4 regions of the Gracilibacillus salinarum genome follow, and region 2 is predicted to be linked to each of the others. Evidence: riboswitches for the same ligand, from Rfam matches in the RefSeq annotation. Region 2 holds a riboswitch; each other region holds the start of a gene.
The links. A riboswitch is a leader RNA that binds a small molecule or an ion and turns the genes downstream of it on or off. The one in region 2 is predicted to bind thiamine pyrophosphate.

Region 1: it holds a riboswitch for thiamine pyrophosphate, as region 2 does, so the genes downstream of both, MUN87_RS05930 (ABC transporter substrate-binding protein) here and thiW (energy coupling factor transporter S component ThiW) in region 2, are expected to answer to the same signal.
Region 3: it holds a riboswitch for thiamine pyrophosphate, as region 2 does, so the genes downstream of both, MUN87_RS02495 (ECF transporter S component) here and thiW (energy coupling factor transporter S component ThiW) in region 2, are expected to answer to the same signal.
Region 4: it holds a riboswitch for thiamine pyrophosphate, as region 2 does, so the genes downstream of both, tenA (thiaminase II) here and thiW (energy coupling factor transporter S component ThiW) in region 2, are expected to answer to the same signal.

Annotation. Positions count from the first base shown of each region.
Region 1 covers NZ_CP095071.1:1,212,049-1,217,297, forward strand. The annotation lists gene MUN87_RS05910 (TatD family hydrolase) at 1-494, opposite strand, end outside; gene MUN87_RS05915 (ABC transporter ATP-binding protein) at 487-1,230, opposite strand; gene MUN87_RS05920 (ABC transporter permease) at 1,227-1,985, opposite strand; gene MUN87_RS05925 (MTH1187 family thiamine-binding protein) at 2,127-2,420, opposite strand; gene MUN87_RS05930 (ABC transporter substrate-binding protein) at 2,432-3,409, opposite strand; TPP riboswitch at 3,488-3,598, opposite strand; gene wrbA (NAD(P)H:quinone oxidoreductase) at 3,797-4,393, opposite strand; gene MUN87_RS05940 (DUF4362 domain-containing protein) at 4,595-5,249, opposite strand, start outside.
Region 2 covers NZ_CP095071.1:2,259,073-2,264,321, forward strand. The annotation lists gene MUN87_RS10420 (DeoR/GlpR family DNA-binding transcription regulator) at 1-145, opposite strand, end outside; gene MUN87_RS10425 (HAD family hydrolase) at 354-1,211, opposite strand; gene MUN87_RS10430 (ring-cleaving dioxygenase) at 2,120-3,088, opposite strand; TPP riboswitch at 3,207-3,321, shown strand; gene thiW (energy coupling factor transporter S component ThiW) at 3,408-3,908, shown strand; gene MUN87_RS10440 (aldo/keto reductase) at 4,668-5,249, opposite strand, start outside.
Region 3 covers NZ_CP095071.1:500,403-505,651, forward strand. The annotation lists gene MUN87_RS02480 (small acid-soluble spore protein P) at 1-28, opposite strand, end outside; gene MUN87_RS02485 (DNA alkylation repair protein) at 47-292, opposite strand; gene MUN87_RS02490 (M24 family metallopeptidase) at 636-1,916, shown strand; TPP riboswitch at 2,049-2,155, shown strand; gene MUN87_RS02495 (ECF transporter S component) at 2,256-2,849, shown strand; gene MUN87_RS02500 (ABC transporter ATP-binding protein) at 2,851-4,281, shown strand; gene MUN87_RS02505 (energy-coupling factor transporter transmembrane component T family protein) at 4,287-5,081, shown strand; gene MUN87_RS02510 (YkgJ family cysteine cluster protein) at 5,129-5,249, shown strand, end outside.
Region 4 covers NZ_CP095071.1:3,451,397-3,456,645, reverse strand. The annotation lists gene thiE (thiamine phosphate synthase) at 1-271, opposite strand, end outside; gene thiM (hydroxyethylthiazole kinase) at 276-1,061, opposite strand; gene thiD (bifunctional hydroxymethylpyrimidine kinase/phosphomethylpyrimidine kinase) at 1,058-1,885, opposite strand; gene tenA (thiaminase II) at 1,878-2,576, opposite strand; TPP riboswitch at 2,683-2,791, opposite strand; gene lepB (signal peptidase I) at 3,590-4,138, opposite strand; gene MUN87_RS16140 (CynX/NimT family MFS transporter) at 4,278-5,249, shown strand, end outside.

The sequences.
Region 1 (5,249 bases), 1.0 Mb from region 2:
ATCATTCTGTTCATGGTGGCAGCTGAACCTTTAAACCAATGAAAATGTGCGCTTTCCATATGATGTTTTTCTAAGAGATCACAAACGATGTCAGCATCTTCATAAACAGCGTGTAATACGATAGGAAGATGGAGTTCTTTGGCAATGATAATAAAACGTTCCAAAATCGAGAGGTACGAGTCGATCGGAAGAGCTGGGTTCTCTTTCTTACTGTAATAAGGCAGACCAACCTCTCCAATTGCGACAATCTGATCAGCACGTTCTCTAATTAATTGAAAGATCATTTGTAATTCCTTTTTATGCGGAAGAGGCTGTTCGGGATGCCATCCAAAGGCTGGAAAGACCAGCCTATTCTGATCAGCTAATTCTGCCACTCTTCTACAACTTTCCAAGTCACTTGATACCGCAATTAATCCTTGAATAGAGTTGCTCATCAGTATTTGTTTCTGTTCTTCTTCCTTATACCAATCCAGATGAATATGGCTATCAATCATCTAATTCACCACGCAATGTTTGATAAATATCCTTTTTCAATTGCAAAAATCCTGTTGTTAACATCACTTCTTCTTTTCTGGGACGTGCAAAATCAACAGTGAATTCCGCTTTCACTTGGGCAGGTTTTGCACCTAAAACCAGAATTCGATCAGATAGAAAAATCGCCTCTTCAATATTATGTGTAACAAATAATACTGATGGACGCTCCTCTTCCCAAATCGATAATAACCATTTTTGCATGTCCAATCTCGTAAATTCATCCAGTGCGGAAAAAGGCTCGTCCAAACAGAGGAATGACTGCGGACTTAACATACTCCGCACAAAAGCCACTCGTTGCCGCATACCACCTGATAACTCATGTGGATATGCTTCACTATATGCGTGTAATCCAGCACGTTGAAGCATTTCCTGCGCTCTTTGTTTATCTGGTTTCTGATGCAATTCTGCCCCCAACATAACATTTTCTAAAACCGTTCGCCATGGGAATAAGGATGATGTCTGCGGCATATAACTAATCGAACCTTTTTGACCGTTTATTTCCTGATCATCTAAACGGATGCTTCCTTGATCAGGTAAATACAGCCCGCCAATCAAATGAAAAATGGTACTTTTTCCGCTCCCGGAAGGTCCTAACAGCGACACAAACTCACCATTTCCAACTTTCAGATTGACATCAGTAAGCACTGGTTGTGACTGAAACTTCTTACTTATGTTGACTAATTCTAACGTAGTCATGATGACTCCCCCTTAGATGGACGCCATTTTAAAATTATTTTTTCTAAGCCAATAATAATCGAAAAGAAAATAAAACATAATAACATGATGATAAATATAGCTACAAAAACTCGATCTGTTCTAAACGAAGAAGATGCCAATGTCATATATACACCAATTCCCTTATTGGCACCAAGCCACTCAGAAATCACTGCTCCCATCACACTATAAGTAGCGGATATTTTTAAACCAGAAAAAATCTGCGGAACAGCGTGTGGTAATTCTAATTTGGTAAACACTTGTTTTTTGGTCGCACCAGCCATTTTCATATAATGGATCAATTCAGCATCCGTTTGGTTAAATCCATCCAATGTGGAAACAGCAATGGGAAAAAAGCAAACTAATGTAATAATCAACAATTTTGGTGTAATGCCAAAACCAAACCAAATTACAAGAAGTGGAGCAAGAACAATGATTGGTATATTTTGTGACAAGATCAACAATGGATATACCGCTTCTCTTACCCTTGGCAATACATGAAGCAGCATTGCTATTATCAGACCACATAAGGTACCTATAATAAATCCACCAGTTGTGAGACTTACCGTTGCCCAAACATGCTGTTGAAAATTCGCCCATCCTTGGATAGCTTCTGTAATTATTTCTGTTGGTGCAGGCAGAATCCAGCTAGGTATTTGTAATAACCTGCTGGAACCTTCCCAAATCAGTAGAATACTAATAATCATAATTACTGGTAATGATACCTTTCTCCACATAAAACCTACCTCAATTTTTTATGGCCACTTTCAAGTGTTTTATGGCCACTTTTTGTACTTTTATGGTCACTTTTGCTTATTTTATGGCCACTTATAAGACTTTTATGGCCACTTCCGTCCATTTTATGGCCACTTTCAACTTTATCGATATTTTTTCGTTAATTCTGTCATGGATGCCTTACGATCCTGTCGCGAATAAATTTTGACTTGCGAGATTACGCTGGGACAATTTAACTGATGCATGCGCTGATTCATTTTTTCAATGACAGCAAACAATTCAGATAACTCCCCTTCCATCGTTGTTTCTAATGGTCCAACATGGTAATTAACTCCCGATTGATCGATTACAGCAATTGCTTCGTCTACATAGGGAATAGAGTCTTCTCCATTCAGGGTTTTCGGTATCATTTGAACACTTACTAATGCTTCTGCCATATTTAATCCTCCTATTCAGGTAAAAATTCATTGGTAAAGGCTGCTTCTGCGTCTAGTTCTCGATCGAGCAAATCATTCTCATACATGAAATCAGCATAGTTCTGCCATACGTCTTGTGATTGTTCACCCCATTGAGCAGCATCATCTTGATACTTTGGAGACAACCATTGCTGACTGGCATGTACTAACTCTTCATCAAGATCAGGTACTTCCTCAATTAAAATATCGGCAGCTTCGTCCGGGTTATCGATTGTGAATTGATAACCTTTGCTTACAGCTGCTATGAATTTTTTAATCGTTTCCGGATTCTTCTCTATCATATTTTCATTGGTTGTAATAACTGGTGTATAGTAATCCAGCTTCTCCGAATAATCAGTTAAGTAAAGCATATTTAACTCTTTGCCGCGCAATTCTGCTTCGATACCTGTCCAGCCATAGTAAATCCAGGCAAAATCGACATCTCTTTCGACCGCCGTAAAGAAATCAGTATTCCCCATATTGACGATGTCAACATCCTCTACCGATGCATCTTCCTGTTTCATTAATGAATCAATTACAGCAGACTCTACGGGCGCTCCCCAGCCACCGTAAGTTTTCCCGGCAAAGTCGGCTGGTGACGTAATTTCTTTATCAACCGGGGAAGCAAAGCCTGATGTATTATGCTGGATCACGGCTGCGATGGATACTAATGGGATATCCTGGACTCTTGCCTCTGTGACAGACTCCTGGTAGCTTATGCCAAATTCAGCTTTTCCTGAAGCAACTGTTTGATCTGCACCTGCTTCACCTGGCATTACAATTTCTACATTTAATCCTTGTTCTTCGAAATACCCTTTCGATTCGGCAACATATAATCCAGTGTGGTTAGTATTAGGTGTCCAGTCTAAGACAAGTGTTACCTCCTCCATTTTATCTGAGGAGCTGTTTTCTTCTCCACACCCCACCAACACGATACACACTGCAAGTAGTGCGACCATTATTTTTTTCATAAAAAATCCCCCTTTTTCTTTTTCTGGGGGAACATACAAGAAACACCCTAGACTCGAAAGCCTAGGGTGCATATAGATTCGGTTATCTTATATGTTCCCTACGCTGGTACTAACCAGATCAGGTTCTAAGGGTCAAGCAACTAACGGCAACTTTCTCAACCGGCAACACCGGTCCCCCTACATGTCCTATTTATTTTTTCCATCCTCTACTTTGACATAATTCTGTCATTTCATCAAGTTTTATTTACTATTCTGGATTTCAGTGTCGAGTTAACACTTTAAAAAATGATAACTCTAAAGATAACGGGCATATCCTTGCTTTACCTGTACAAACGTATTAAAAAGACGAATCTCTATAAACATAGAAATTCGTCTTTAGGTTATACATTATCCGTGAATCTTCGTTGCGACTTCGACAACACGTTTAGCTTGATGCTTCACTGCATCTTCTACATCCTCGACAAAATCACCATCTGGTGTATGTGTGACACTGTTTCCATAAGGATTTCCACCTGAAGTAAAGGCTGATTGATCTGTATACCCTGGTGGCACAATAATAGCTCCCCAGTGCATCATCGATGTATAAAAATTCAACAACGTTGCTTCTTGACCACCGTGCGGGTTAGATGCAGAAGACATCGCACTTACCACTTTATTAGCTGTCTTACCAGCGGCCCATAAACCACCTTGTGAATCAATAAATTGCTTCATTTGTGATGGCACACCACCGAATCGAGTTGGCATGCTGAAAATAATTGCATCTGCCCACTCAATATCATCAGAGCTTGCTTCTGGAACATGCTCGGTATCTTGCAGGTGTTGCTCCCACTTCGAATTTGATGCAATTGCAGGCTTTGGAGCTGTTTCTTGTGCACGAACAACTCTTACTTCTGCTCCGGCTTCCTTTATTGCGTCTGCTGCCCAATTCGCCAGCTGATAATTAGTACCTGTTGAACTATAATAAATAACTGCTACTTTAACCACTTCTCTACTTCCCTTCTCGATGTATTGATTCCATTTGAAATTTTCCCAGATTCATGTGGAATTATACAATATCTTGATTCTGAGATAATTAGAATCTTAACACGGTTAAATCTTCTGTAGCAAATGGTTAGCTCAAGTTAGATCTAATTACACGATAGCAAAAACTTTTCGAGCATTATCATATAAAAAGAATCGTTGCCCTTATTCAACTTTTATTCCTGCTTCGATGAATGTGTTATAACGAAGCAGATTACCATCCTTATAAAAATCAAAACGAATGGTTGTTTTTTCTCCTTTTAACACCAATTCGCCTGCCGGTGCCATCTTCGTCATGATCATAGCTGATTTTGGAGTGCCTGTTCTAATTTGCTCGATCACTTCATTGATTTTTTCCTCGTCTTCGCTCTTCAGAATATGTTGGTCACCTACGATTATTTCCAGACTTTGATAAGTTTGCTCTGGAACAATCACCTTCTCATATGGCACCTCAAACGATAGATCTTCTTGCTGTTCACAATTCGTAAAGTCAAAGCTGATGTTATTTTCTTCTGTTAACGTATTCTCCATTTGCTTACAAGTAAAACTGTTCCATTTATCACCTGTACCAGTATAGCTGTCTTGTCGACTATCACTCGAAATATTAAATTCACTGCCATTATAAGAAATATTATAAAAAATCGGATCACCTTCTGTCGTATAACGAATGAAGCGTAAGTGACTGACTTGCTGGTCTTGAACCGCTTGTTTGAATGTTTCCAATTTAATCAGATTTTCATAGTCACCATGTGTCTCGACCAAATCATGGTTCGAATCTTTCACCCGCACGATTTCTGTTGCACTACTTTGTGCTGGATAA
Region 2 (5,249 bases):
ACTTCTTTTCTTTTTCCAATTTTTCCAAGTCCCTGCGAATCGTTTCATCCGTCACAGAAAACAAACTTGCGAGCTCTGATACTCGAATACTTTTTCGTTGATTAACGACTTCTACTATACGTTGGTGTCTTTCGGCAACTAACATGACCATTCTCCTACCTTCGTTCTTCAAACATTCTATTACTGACTATAGGCAATTTCTAAGCAAAATTCAACTATTTCTTTCCTATACAAAACAAACACGTATTCCATCTCTATTTTGTAACCGCATACAATTTGACTGTTTATTTTTGAATATGTTTGCTATCATTTTATCACAGAATGAAACAAATACAAATAAAAACACAAACCTTTTACAGTTTGTGTTGAAAGAAATCTTTTAAGAAGTGATATACTCCTTCTTCATCATTCGTCTGTTCAGTTGTTACCCTTGTTATTTTCTTGATCTGATCTGTCGCATTCTTCATAGCAACTGGATAACCGACTATCTCCATCATTGCAATGTCGTTATTACTGTCACCAATAGCTAATACCGATTCAGGATTAAGATCATAGTGTTCTAATAATGCTGAGATACCAGTTGCTTTATTCACATTAGCTACCATCACCTCCACATTATGTGGGGATGAGGAAGAAGTAGAAAAGGGAGTATCCTGCTTGAGTTCATCTAATTCAGAGATCCACTGCTGCATGTGCTGATGACGATCAGCAAAACAATAGATCTTCGCGTATTGAACAGCAGGCAGTTCGTCGACCCAATCGATAGCTTGATTTATCGCTTCTTCTCTTTCCAGCCATTCATGCAGGCCCACTTCATCTGGCTTGTCCTGCTTTATCATTTGTTCCATGTAAGGCTGGTCGATTTTTAGAGTAGTACGATTCCCGTTAACCGGATGTACTTCATAAAAAATCTGATGGTCCCTGGCTAACTGAATCACACGGTCAATAACTTCTGTCGATAAATGGTGCTGACGTAATAACTCCTCGTCCAAATACGTAATCATGCCATTCGCCGTAACAATGCCATCAAGTTCTACATTACCTTCCGTAATATCTAGTACTTCTTTATAAGCGCGTCCTGTGACAATAAATACTTTGACCCCAAGCTGCCGAATTTGTTCGATCACGTTTTTCGTATTTTGCTCCAATTGATTATGGTTGTTCAAAATCGTTCCGTCCATATCCAGACAGACAGCTTTTATCTCATTCATGTGATTGTCCCCTTTCATATAACAACGAAAATAGTATAACATATGAGGTTGGCAGATAAATAATTTGTGATTTTTCCGTGGTGTTAATAGAGGATACTCATATAGACAGCTTTTACGTTTCTTCTTAAATTTGTCCTCTAGAACCCGCTCCAACCATTAGAAAAACCGAGCATAATCCGCCCACATAAATGATATACAACTTCCTATAATATGGATTATGTTAACTGGAACTGTCTGACACGTAGTTAATTTTGATAGTTTTCATCTGCTTAGCAAAGCTCCGGAAATAGGCTCCGCGTCCTGTGGGCACGGCTTCAGCTAATTTATGAAAGAAAATGCTTTTCTTTCATAAATGGATCATCAGCTCGCGCTGATTCCACGGGAGTCTCCGCCTATTTCCTACGCTTGAGGGAAGTGCTACAACATATGGAACAGCTAAAAGCAGTGGATCTAGGCATTATGTTATTCATTCAATTGCTGTTATATATATACAGTGATCAATATGCTATGTCTTACAAAAGTTGTAGAGACCACATCCTAGCGTAGGCCAACCACGGAGACTCCCGCGGGATTGTGCAGGTGCTGGAGATCCACTTTGTGAAGCGTTATTCTTCACAAAGTTAGCTCCAGCCGTGCCCCGCAGGACGCGAAGTGGTTGGCCGAAGCGGCATCATACCACACATAATATTTCAAAATAACCACTAAGCTGTTAGTTAACATAATCCATATTATAGGAACCCCTCTACATCTTCTTTATCGGAGGACGATGACGATGCAGGATGTCGCCATTTCCTGGGCGCTAGACTTGGCTGTTCCTGTCAAAAAGTGTACGAAACCTTTAAATATTAGGCTATCCTAACGTTAAATAAAAACCACACGCATTATTGCTATATGCGTGTGGTGATATTTTATTTATTATTCGTTTCCAATGGCGTTAAGTTTGCTTCGATTTCTTCTCGTTTATCCGCTAAAAAAGGTGGCAATGCCAAGGATTCGCCTAATGCTTCCATATTCTCATCGGTTGCAAATCCCGGTCCATCTGTTGCCAATTCAATCAAAATTCCATTTGGTTCACGGAAATATAACGATTGAAAATAGTAACGATCAACAATTCCTGAGTTTGGTAATCTTTTCTGACGAATCACATCTCGCCATGCTTCTAGTTCCTCTACATCTTCAACACGAAAAGCAACGTGATGTACACTGCCGCGGCCAGGCCGTTCTTTTTGTAATCCTGGTCGAACTTCTACATGAACTTCAGCTCCCGTTCCGCCTTCTCCTGTAGCAAAAACGTTGATTTCACGACCATCTAAAAGGGAATAACTACCTTCATGACGGAACCCCAGCACTTCCGTAAGCACCTTTTTTGTTGGAGTTAAGTCTGGGATGGTAAAGTGAACGGGACCTAATCCAATCACAGCTTTCTCCGCTTTCACTCCATTTCCGTCCCAGGGAACACCGCCAGCAACTCCTGTATTCTTTTCATCAGAAACCAATGTCAATCTTTGCCCTTCATGATCTTGAAAAGGTAACACCTGGCGACCAAATTGTTCACTGATCCCATCATGGACGATATCATACTGATCAAAGCGATCCTGCCAATAGGCTAACGCTTGACCACTTGCCACACGTAATGAGGTAGTCGAGATACTATTGTTACCAGTATAAGTGTGTCCCGCATTATTTATTTCAAAAAAGGTTAAATCGGTTCCCGGACTTCCCTTTTCATCTGCATAAAATAAATGGTACATGCTCGTGTCATCTTGATTGACCGTCTTTTTTACAAGTCGCATTCCTAAAATAGTTGTGTAGAAATTGAAGTTATCTTGCGCGTTGGCAGTGATCGCGGAAACATGGTGAATTCCTTTTAATTGCATGATGCATTCCTCCATTTCTTTACAATTAGTATACCGTGATTTTATCTCGAATTCAAGATAGTTATCTTATTGACTTTTTTCTATTTTTTGATAAAATTTTTGTTAATGACATAAGTGTGATCACTACTAGGGGTGCCTATGAGCATAGGCTGAGAGAAAAGCGCGCATAAGCTTTTTAACTCTAAGAACCTGATCTGGTTTATACCAGCGTAGGGAAGTAGCTATATACTTGATACGTATAGCCAGGTTCTTTATTAGAATCTGGCTTTTTTATTTTCCTTCAGCTGTGATCCCTTATGATAACAAAAGGAGGAAAAATATGAATCGTACATTATTATTAACCACAATGGCTGTATTTATCGCCATCGGGACACTTGGTTCGCAATTTCTTTGGTTTCCGACAGGTATTGCCAAAGCATACCCTGTTCAGCACGCGGTGAATGTGATGGCAGCGGTAACGTTAGGTCCTATCCCAGCAGTTACCATTGCCTTTATGATTGGTTTACTTCGAAATTTATTAGGGCTTGGTACATTGCTTGCTTTTCCAGGTGGAATGGTCGGAGCTTTACTGGCAGGTTATTTATATCGATGGACGAATAAACGCACATTCGCTGGTATAGGTGAAATGGTCGGGACAGGCGTCCTTGGCTCTCTGCTTTCTGTACCGTATGCTAAAGTATTGATGGGATCATCTGTTGGCGCATTCGCATTTTTGCCAGGATTCCTTGTCAGCAGTGTAACCGGGGCTATCATTAGACTATTTATTATATCAAGAGTAAAAGACGCCCCACTCATGCGTCAAAGTGTATCAAACAGATAAAGAATACTTGGTTGAATCAATGCTTTATTTGTTTAGAAAAATGAGATACTTTATGCTTTAAGAAAAACCGGGCATAACCCGCCCGGTCCTAACTGACTTAATTAATAAACAACTTCCTATAATATGGATTATGTCAACAAAGGCTGTATTGCAAAATGCTCATTTTGATATAGTTTATCTGCTTAGCAAAGCTCCGGAAATAGGCTCCGCGTCCTGTGGGGTCGGGTTCAGCCTCCTCGCGAGCAAAAATCGCTCACTGCGGGGTCTTCACACACGACTGATCCCACGGGAGTCTTCGCCTATTTCCTACGCTTAAGGGAAGTGCTACAACGGATGTAACAGTGAAAAGCAGCAGTTCTAGGCATTATCCATATTAAAGATGAGGTATAGACACTAAAGGATACCGCTCAAAATACTAGCTGTATTATTAGTTGTAGAGCAAAGCCATAGCGTAGGCCAACCACGTAGACTCCCGCGGGACAGGCAGGCGCTGAAGATCCACTTTGTGAAGTGCCCTTCTTCACAAAGTTAGCTTCAGCCGTGCCCCGCAGGACGCGAAGTGGTTGGACGGAGCGGTATTCTATCACATAAAAAATCTCAATATGGATACTTGGCTAGTAATGCTTAGTTTACATAATCCATATTATAGGAACTCTAATCATGTTCCATATGATTACTGATGTGACCTCACTTATATATTTTCAGGCTGATAATAAAAAACGATCGCACTCATTGCGATCGTTTTTTAAATTATCTATTTTACCGTTTACTAAACGTATCAGGATCTGGCCCAACACGCTCATCCTTATTCATATCATGGATCAGCTTCATCTCTGCATCTGTCAGTTCAAAATCAAACACATCCGCATTATCATGTATACGATGCTGTTTGACAGATTTCGGAATCGTCACAACACCTTGCTGTAAATCCCAACGGAGGATGACTTGTGCCGTTGACTTACCATGGCGTTTTGCGATATCCGTCAAAGTCGGATCGTCCAGTACTTTCCCTTGTTTAAGCGGAGACCAAGCTTCTAATTGGATATTGTGTTCTTTGCAATAATCATGTAAATTGCGTTGCTGCAAGTGTGGATGATATTCAACCTGGTTCACCATTGGTGTAATTTCTGCATCTTTTATCAGATCATCTAAGTGATGCTCTTTAAAGTTACTTACACCAATTGCTCGGATTTTTCCATCGTTATAAAGTTTCTCCATTGCTTTCCATGTTTCTTTGTATTTATTCTGATCCGGCACTGGCCAGTGAATAAGATAAAGGTCGAGATACTCTAATCCTAATTTATTTAATGTCGTTTCAAATGCTTGTAATGTCTCGTCATA
Region 3 (5,249 bases), 1.8 Mb from region 2:
GCTTTGGACCTTTTCGGTTTTTTGCCATTGTATTCATCCTCCTTCGTTAGTTCAGTGAATTAGCATATTTAATAAACGATTCCTCATTTTCAATTAAACCACATACACCACACTGTATTCTCTGGTTAGGCCCGTTGTAGGCGATATGAAAAATCTCCAGTGGTTCATTTTCGTAATCATTTATTATTTCTCCTGTTTCCATGTCTAATTTCACTGGCTTTGCTATTTGTTCAATTACATTAAAGCGCGACCGATTTGTTTTACATTTCGGACACTTATAAGGCTGAGTCAATTATAATTCCTCCATTACTTTTTATAGTAAGTCTTCGATTTTGATAAATGTTTATCTTTATTTTCTCTAATTCGTTCTAAATTATGCGAGACCAAAATTGATTAGCGATCCTATATTTTGCACAAAATAAAATGAGTCGATCCACATGTAAAGCAACCAGGAATTCACGAAGGCAATTTAATCGGTAAGGTAGATAAATACAAGAAGGAGTCAATAACATGAATGATTATAAAAAAGGATCCGCTATCAAGAAGTCGTTGCTCCAACCAACTTAGAGGTGACTAGTCCTGTTCATTTAACAGATCAAACGATGCTATCGCATAAGAAAAGAATAATACAACGAATGAAAGAGGAAGGTTTCGACGTATTGGTCATTTATGCTGATCGGGAACATGGCGGAAATTTTGGCTACTTGACTGGTTTTGAGCCAAGGTTCGAAGAGGCTGTGTTAGTCTTGCACATCACCGGGAAAGCATATATGCTGCTTGGCAATGAGTCACTGCGAATGCATCAATACAGTCGAATTACCGTAGAGGCAATTCATACACCATACTTCTCATTACCGAATCAACCAATGGGAAATACGGATACATTACAAATGTTGTTTGAGTCGGCAGGTATTCTAAAGGATATGCAAGTTGGTATGGTGGGTTGGAAGCTATTTACGAGCAGTTTGGAAGACAATAAACAATTATACGATGTGCCTTTTTTTATAGTAGATACAGTGCAGAAAATGGTGAGTGAGTCTGGAATAGTCAAAAATGCAACTGATTTGTTCATCAACCCGGACCAAGGAGTTCGCACGAAGATGAATGCCAATGAGATTGCTCACTATGAATTCGGTGCTACACTTGCTTCGTCACGTATGTTGAATATGTTGGACAATATCGAACCAGGCAAAACAGAAATGGAACTCGCAGATGAATTGGCCGCTTTTGGTCAACCGAATAATGTTCAAACTATCGTGGCTACTGGGGATAGATTTACAAATGCTATAGTTGCTCCCCGGGCAAAAAAAGTTAGTGTAGGAGATACATTTTCCTCTACACTTGGGTATAGAGGTGGACTAACTAGTCGATCTGGTTATGTCGTTTCCTCAGCTAAGCAATTACCTTCAGAGCTAAATGATTATTTAGAGAGGTTAGCCATCCCTTATTATGCTGCTACTGTTGCCTGGTACGAAAATATTGCAATTGGTATGACAGGAAAGGATATGTATCATTTAATCGAAAGGGTTCTTCCGAAATCAGAATATAATTGGCATTTAAATCCCGGTCATCTAACTGCATCTGAAGAATGGATGTCTTCACCGGTTTATCCTGACTCAACTATCACGTTTAAAAGTGGCATGATGTTACAGATGGATATTATCCCAAAAGTCGCAGGATATGGAGGAGCTAGTGCTGAGGATGGCGTGGCAATTGCTGATAAAGAGTTAAGAATCGAACTTGCTGAAAACTATCCAATGGTTTGGGAAAGAATGCAACAACGACGACTTTATATGATAGATGTTTTAGGAATAAAATTGCAACCTGAAATATTACCATTATCAAATCTAAATGGTTATTTTCGTCCTTTTTTATTAAATAAAACAAGTGTATTGGCAGCAAATAATAATATTTAAATATATTACTTGAATTAGCAGGAGTACTGCCCACGCTGGTTTGCACAAGGTTATAAATTAGCTTCTCTCTTTCATTAATTCTTGACAATCTGGAAAAATCTGATATGATAAAGTCGAATTTAATATACGAAACACATCCACTAGGGGTGTCTTAACAAGACTGAGATTAAAGTGATACTTTAAGACCCTTAGAACCTGATCTGGTTTATACCAGCGTAGGGAAGTGGCGACTATTCCTATACATATGAGTTGAATAAGTATACGTATAGCCACTTTCTTGCGTGCGAGAAGGTGGCTTTTTTGTGTGGTAAAGAAAATATGTAGAAGGAGTGGGAGAAGATGAAGAAAAAATTAACATTGGTAGACATTTTAATTACGATTGTCATTGCTTTTATTTTTAGTGTGATTTACCGAATTTGGGGACCATTATACAATGTGATTTCTGTGGTTGGCTTGCAAGTTGATCAGCTAGTTTATGGTATGTGGTTTATGGCGGCTACGGTTGCTTTCCTGATTATTCGAAAGCCAGGTGTTGCATTATTAGCTGAAGTGGCGGCAGCTCAGGGTGAATTTCTTTTCGGAGGATCCTGGGGGATTTCATTATTACTATACGGCATCCTGCAAGGACTAGGCTGTGAGCTTGCGTTTGCAATGTTTCGTTACAAAAGCTATCGATTGTTTGTCACTTGTCTGGCGGCCATCGGTGCTACGATAGGTTCGTTAATACTGGATGTGTTTTATGGCTATATCGATACGTTAGCATGGTGGAATGTAAGTTTATTAATTGTTAATCGGACGATTGGTGCTATTGTGATCACTGGTGTTTTTGCTTATTATGTAGTGTTAGCATTGGATAAAACAGGTGTTACCAAGATAATTCGTCCGTTATCCGAAGAAGATTATCATTTTTCCGATAAAGAAACGGGGTCGTAGCATGATCGAAATTAACCATTTAAAAGCGAAATACCCAGGACAGTCCAGGACAATTATTAACGACTTTTCTGTATCCGTTCCGAAGGAGGAAAAGGTTTTATTAATTGGTCCTTCGGGTTCTGGTAAGTCAACCATCATGCAGATATTAGCAGGATTAATTCCGGAGGTTATCGACATTCCTCTAAAATATCAGTCTCGTACTGTACCTGACGCGTACGGCATAGTCTTTCAGGATCCGGACACACAATTTTGCATGCCATATGTCGATGAAGAAATAGCGTTCGTTCTTGAAAATCGAGGTGTCGATCGTGAGGAGATGCCTGGCCTGATAACAGAGTATCTCGAGCAAGTCGGTTTATCATTTGCTGACAATCATATGCTGATTCAACAATTGTCAGGTGGCATGAAGCAACGACTTGCGATTGCAACCGTTTTGGCGTTGGAGCCGTCCGTCATCTTTTTGGATGAACCTACTGCTATGTTAGATGATCAAGGTACTGTAGATGTGTGGGATACGATAAAAAAGGTGGCAGCAGATAAAACGATTATCATTGTCGAACACAAGATTGAGCATGTTTTGTCCTTTGTCGATCGAGTTATCATGCTTGATGAGTCAGGCAATATAATGGGAGATGGTACACCAGAAGCCATTTTTACGAGATTTCGTGAGAAGCTATATCGCTATGGTGTTTGGTATCCTGACATTTGGCATGATTATCTTGCGCAACGAGCAAATGCCAGGCCCTCTAAGCCAATGTCGGGTCAGCCGGTCATGCGTTTCGACTCCTTTACAGGTTACCGTCAGAAAAAAATAAAAATTGAATTAGAAAAGGCAACCATTAATCAAGGGGACTGGCTGGCAGTTACTGGTGAGAATGGTTCTGGCAAAAGTACACTTTTACTTGCCATCATGAAGCTGATTCGTATAAAAGGGAATATTTATTATTATTTGCCACAGGAATCAATTCATTGTAACTACCGGAAAATGGGTTATGTATTTCAAAATCCGGAATTACAATTCATTGCAAACTCTGTATATGAGGAGCTAGCTCAATCCTTAGTAAATAGTGGAGAGGAAGTGCTTGCTGAGAAAATAGAACATCATCTTAAAAAATATCACTTATTTCATGTCAAGGATCAACATCCCTACGAATTGTCTGTAGGGCAGAAGAGAAGGTTAAGTGTTGCTACCGCTACGATCGCTAATGTTGAGGTCTTACTCTTGGATGAGCCTACATTTGGACAGGACGCTAAAAACACGTTTGCTATGCTCGATATGTTAGACTCCTGTCGCAGAAATGGGATAACGATTATGATGGTAACCCATCAAAAAGAAATTGTGCATCATTTCGCTACTAGAGAATGGCGTGTGCAACAGGGGCAAGTTCAAGAAGTGACAACATATCCATTACCTATTCAAAGAGAGGGATGAGGCGAATGATTGGAGAGATAACGTATCACTCAACATGGCTGCACCGATTAAATCCAAGTATGAAGCTAATGGCTTTTCTAGTTGTATTTATTGGCTTATTGTTTATTCATAATCCCAATTTTTTGCTTTATTTTATAATAGGAGCAACTCTGATATATTTATTTGCTACGGGGCACACGTGGAAAATGATCGGTTTGCTCGCGTTACCACTATTAATTATATTCGTGTCTTCTGCTACTGCAATGATATTCTTTGGTGAAGGAGAAACGACTTGGTATCAGTTTGGTCTGATTCATATTACAGAAGAAAGCTTCTACCGTGGTCTCCACTTAGGATTAAGAAGTACGGTGTTTGGGATTTTAAGTCTTATCTTTGCTTTAACAACCAGACCGGTCTATCTGTTTTATTCTGTCATGCAGCAAATGAAAGTAAAGCCGGCATATGCCTACAGTTTTATGGCCGGAATTCGTATGCTGCCGATTATACTCGAAGAATTCCAGACATTACGCCAAGCTATGAAAGTAAGAGGAGTCGTATTTCCGCGAGGTGTTAAGGGCATGTATCAGAAAGTGAAGCAATACAGTATTCCGTTACTGGCACAAAGCATTCGGAGAGCACACCGAATCGCTGTCGCAATGGAAGCCAAACAATTTACCAAACAAACGGAAAGAACCTATTATTACAAAATGGTGATTTCCTTGCATGATCTTTTGTTTGTCATTCTCTTAGGCGCGTGGATGCTTGTGACTTTTTATTTCAGTATGGAATTTTCTCTTTTTCCAGTAGAAAATGTGCGGTGATCTGTTATACTAGTTGAAGATATCAAAACTAGTAGGAGTATGACTTGATGGAAAGCTATTTAACATATGACGAAATTTTAACGAAATGTGAACAGTTAAATGAAAAATATAGTATAGATGAAGAAACATTTTACCAGGTGGTTGATCAATTGTTAGAAAGTGATTTAC
Region 4 (5,249 bases), 1.2 Mb from region 2:
CTTGTCCGACATGAACTCCATCCGCACCCATTTCAATAGCTAAGTTGACATCATCGTTAATGAAGAAGGGAACCCGATATTGCTGACAAAGCTTTTGCATCTGCTGTGCCAATTGCTTTTTTGCCGACCCTTGTAACGCATCCTTCCCTTTTTCACGGAATTGGAAGCAGGTAATACCACCTTTCAACGCTTCCTCTAATACCACAAGGGGATCTTGGGCTGTATTGTTGCTTCCCATAATAAAATATACTTGTAACCACTCTCGTTGCATGTCTTTAGGCACCTCTGATCATACGAATTTTCCTGTTAATTTCTTCACTTTTCAAGTTATATAATTGATCAATAAAACTCACCTGAAAGCTGCCCGGCAATTGTTGTTCATTAGCTGCATTTTCTGCCGCAATACCATAATAACTGACCGCGTCTGTCATTGCTTGTAATACATCATCCGTCACTGCCAAAAAAGCTGCCAGTACAGATGATAATAAACATCCCGCTCCTGTTACTTTTGTTAAAAGCGGATGACCGTTTGAGAGGATGACTTTTTCACCTCGATGAATGAGAATATCCTGTGCTCCTGTAATCACAAGGGATACTCCTAATTTCTGGTGGGCTTGTGCTGCCAAAGTTTCCATATCTACATCACCAGCACCATCTACACCTCGAACGGTTGCAGAGAGACCAGCAAGACTCGCTATTTCCCCAGCATTACCTCGAATACAAGTTACCTTCACTTGCTCCAGAATCCGCTGAGCCGATTGGGTGCGGAATGTTGTCGCCCCGACCCCAACCGGATCAAAAACAACAGGAGTTCCTGCCTGATTGGCAGCTTTTCCCGCTACTATCATGGCATCTACCTGCATATCAGTTAAAGTCCCGATATTCAGTACAAGTGCATTTGCTAGTGCAGCCATTTCTCCTACTTCTTCTTTAGCATTAGCCATGACAGGTGATGCCCCAATCGCATACAGGCCATTTGCTGTAAAATTCATAACTACTTGATTTGTAATATTGTGAATCAAGGGCTGATTTTTTCTTACTTCTTCTATTAAATGACTCATTTATCCACTATCTCCTTCTGAGCTGGCAGTCCTTCTAAACGATATCCCCAATGATTAGTTGGTCCATTCCCTTTTCCTAGTTCTAATGGGTACTCAATCGCTTTGGTAATATAGGCTTTTCCTAACTCTACCGCATCTTTCACTGATTTACCTTTTGCTAATTCCGCAGTAATAGCTGCAGAGAATGTACAGCCGGTACCATGTGTATGCTTCGTATTAAACCGCTCAGATTGGAAGTAATAGAGTTCGTTTCCATCATATAACACATCAATCGCTTCTCCAGTAAGGTGACCACCTTTCACAATAGCCGCTTGAGCACCCAACTCATCAACAATCAATTTAGCTGCTTTTTCTGCATCGTCGTTTGTCTGGATATCAAATCCGACTAGTATCTCAGCCTCTGGTACATTGGGTGTAACGACTGTTGCAAGTGGGATTAACGTTTGTCGAATTACTTCTCTTGATGTTTTATCCATTAAGGAATGACCACTCTTTGCTACCATCACCGGGTCAATGACATAAGGAATTGTCGAATTTTTTAATTTTTTTGCAATCAATTCCATCATTTCCACTGTTGCAATCATACCTGTTTTGATTGCTTGTGGCGGAATATCAGTAAGGACAGCGTCGAGTTGTTTTTCAATAAAATCAACTGTTAGATGCTGAACATCCTGAACACCTTCTGTATTCTGTGCAACCACGGAAGTGATGACACTCATGCCATATACTTCTCTTTCCTGAAACACTTTTAGATCAGCTTGTATGCCAGCTCCACCCGTAGGATCTGTTCCTGCGATCGTAAGTGCTGATGCTATTTTATGCATAAGAAGACTCCTTTCCTTTCAAAGAGAAAGGCCATTCTTCCACCTGATAGGCCATTTCCCAGAATAAATATTCGAGCTGACAGCTCTTCATAAAGGCTAGTTTTGCCTTTTGTTTCTCTTTCTCACCAGCGTCCTCTGCCCATTTATCTAATCGTTTTCGCAACTCAGTCGTAACAGATGCTGTTTCGTCCTGTGCATAGAAAGATATCCAATCATAAAACGGATGATTTTCTTGAGGTTTGTATTGTTTATTTAAGTAGTGGCCAATCTCTAAATAAGTCCAAGGACATGGTAATAACGCGGCTATCAATTCTCCAATGCTGCCTTGCATCGCCACTGTTTTCATGTGCGTCACATAATGGTCTGCCGTTGGTGGTAATGGATATCCTTGTAATTCCTCATACGAGACACCTGCAACTTCGCATAAATTGTTATGAGGGTGAATCTCACTGTGGAGAACAAAACCGATTTGCTCATAAAAATAGTTCATTTCGTCTCTTACATCACTTTTTGAAATAGCTAAACCATAAATATTAATAAACGCATTTAAGTATTCAAAATCTGCTTTCACATAATGAATAATTGCTTCTTTCTTTAAATCGCCCTTACCTAGTCCTGTCACAAATGGGTGTTGAAAAATTCCTTCAAACACATCGTCGGCCGCCACTCGTAATTCTTCACTAAATGTCATTTTGTATTCCTCCAACATATTTATTTTCACAACAAAAAGCCGCTCAGCTAAGCGGAGCGGCTCATTTTTGAATAATAAATATCAAAAAGTCAGGCGTATGGACGTACACCTTCCGACTCCACTTTCCTACGCTGGTACTAACCAGTTCAGGTTCAAAGGGATCAAGAACATCATTCTTATCTCAGCTGCTACCCGCAGCACCCCTAGCGGAATTTCGTTATGAAGTTAATTCCACTAAAACATGGAAACCGATCTTTGTCAAGCAACACGGGCACTGCTCTACTGAAATTAAAGTACGGCTTCTATATGAATATACAACTTTCTTAAATGTGGATTATGTCAACTAAAGCTGTTTGGCAAAACGGTCATATTGAAATATTTTATCTGCGTTGCAAAGCTCCGGAAATAGGCTCCGCGTCCTGTGGGCACGGCTTCAGCTAGGCTACTACTTTGAACTACTCCTTTGCTGCCTTGTGCCGAGGAAGCTCCCTTCGAAGCGGTACTTGCAGACGCAGGCACAAATGAAATGGATCTTCAGCTCGCGCTGAGGCATGAGGAGTCTCCGCCTATTTCCTACGCTTAAGGGAAGTGCTACAACATTTGAAACAGCTAAAAGCAGTGGTTCTAGGCATTATTTTATTCATTCCATTCCTGTTATATATACAGTGATCAATATGCTATCTCTTACAAAAGTTGTAGAGTCCACATCCTAGCGTAGGCCAACCACGTAGACTCCCGCGGGATTGTGCAGGTGCTGGAGATCCACTTTGTGAAGCGTTCTTCTTCACAAAGTTAGCTCCAGCCGTGCCCCGCAGGACGCGGAGTGGTTGGACGGAGCGGTATGCCAGCACTTGAAACATTTCAAAATCACCGTATAGCTAAGGCCATTTGTTTACATAATCCATATAATAGGAACTTAACTTCATGTTCAATAGATTACTGCTGTGACTGGGTTTTATACTTGCTGAGTGATAAAAAAGGTCCGATCATTGGATAATGACCGGAACCTTATACTAGTTTATAATCCCAAATGAATCAATTGGCCAGATGCGCATTTTCACATCACCAATTACCGCATCTTCATCAATAAAGCCGAATTGACGACTATCTTTACTCACTCTGCGATTATCACCCAAAACAAATAATTTTCCTTCAGGCACTGTATCACTACCTGTTATTTCTTCCAGTGTGAAATCATATGTGAGTTGATCCCCATCTGAAAGAACGGATTTATACTCATCCAGATATGTTTCCTCATATAATTCACCATTAATGTAAAGCTTGTCATCTTTCATTTCAATCTGGTCGCCTGCAAAACCAATCACTCGTTTGACATAATTATCATCTGAGTCAGGAGCTTCAAAAGCAATTTCATCAAATCGCTCAATATCACTTACTTTACTCAGGATAATTCTGTCTCCATCATGTAAATTCGGCATCATCGACTCCCCTTTTACGACAGAGGGGGTAATAAGGAAATGCCGACAGACAAGTACGATTACCAGAGCGACTAATAATGCCTTCAGCCAGGAAAGCACTTCTTTTACAATTTTGTTTTCCATGGGGAAACCTTCTTTCATTTGTTAACTCTTTTCCTTCGGGTGATTGTATGATATTCTGTTTAAATGCAATCTACCGTAAACGCTAACGATATCAGTTTAGCATATTTTGTATATTATAACATAGAAACAAGGTGAGAAAGTGCAAACTTTTAACAAAAAACATTACACAATACTTTTTATTACCGGTATTATCCTTCTAGCCTTTAACTTACGTCCTGCCATAACTTCAGTAGGACCTATTATTGGTATTATCCGTGAAGATTTAGCAATCAGTAACTGGAGTGCAGGATTTTTAACAAGTCTTCCTTTAATTGCTTTTGCAATCATGTCGCCGTTAGCTCCTCGAATTGCCAATCGAACAAGCAATGAAAAAGCATTATTGTACGGGTTATTCGTCCTGTTAGCTGGCATTCTCATCCGCTCTACTTCTTCTATTGTATTGTTATTCGCAGGTACTGTATTAATAGGTGTGGGGATTGCTATCATAAATGTTATCTTGCCAAGTCTGATTAAAAGTAACTTTCCTAACAAGATTGGCTTAATGACTGGAGTCTATACAACTTCCATGTCCGTTGTGGCTGCCACAGCCTCAGGTTTAAGTGTACCGTTAACGACATCGTTAGATTTAGGATGGAAATGGTCCTTGGCCAGTTGGAGTATTTTAGCAGTGGTCGGGATCATCACATGGACATTTGCAATGAACAAGTCACCAGTTAAACACGAACAGGAATTATATGAACCGAGCACTACAAAACTATTGCGCTCTCCTGTGGCCTGGCAGGTTACCCTTTTTATGGGTTCGCAATCTTTCTTATTTTATGTCACGATCTCGTGGTTAGCTGAAATTCTGATCTCTCACGGATTTGCTAGTTCCAGTGCTGGATGGTATGTCGCATACATGCAATTCATCAGTTTACCTGCTACCTTTTTTACTCCTGTCATTGCAGGGAAACTTTCCAATCAGAAACCAGTTGTTGCTGTTTTTGGCGTCATTGGTATGATTGGTTATCTCATGCTGTATTTAGAGCCTGGCCATTTAGGAACTTTCGTTGCTATAACCTTAATCGGTATTATGTTAGGAGCAAGCATCAGTCTGGCTCTTGCATTACTA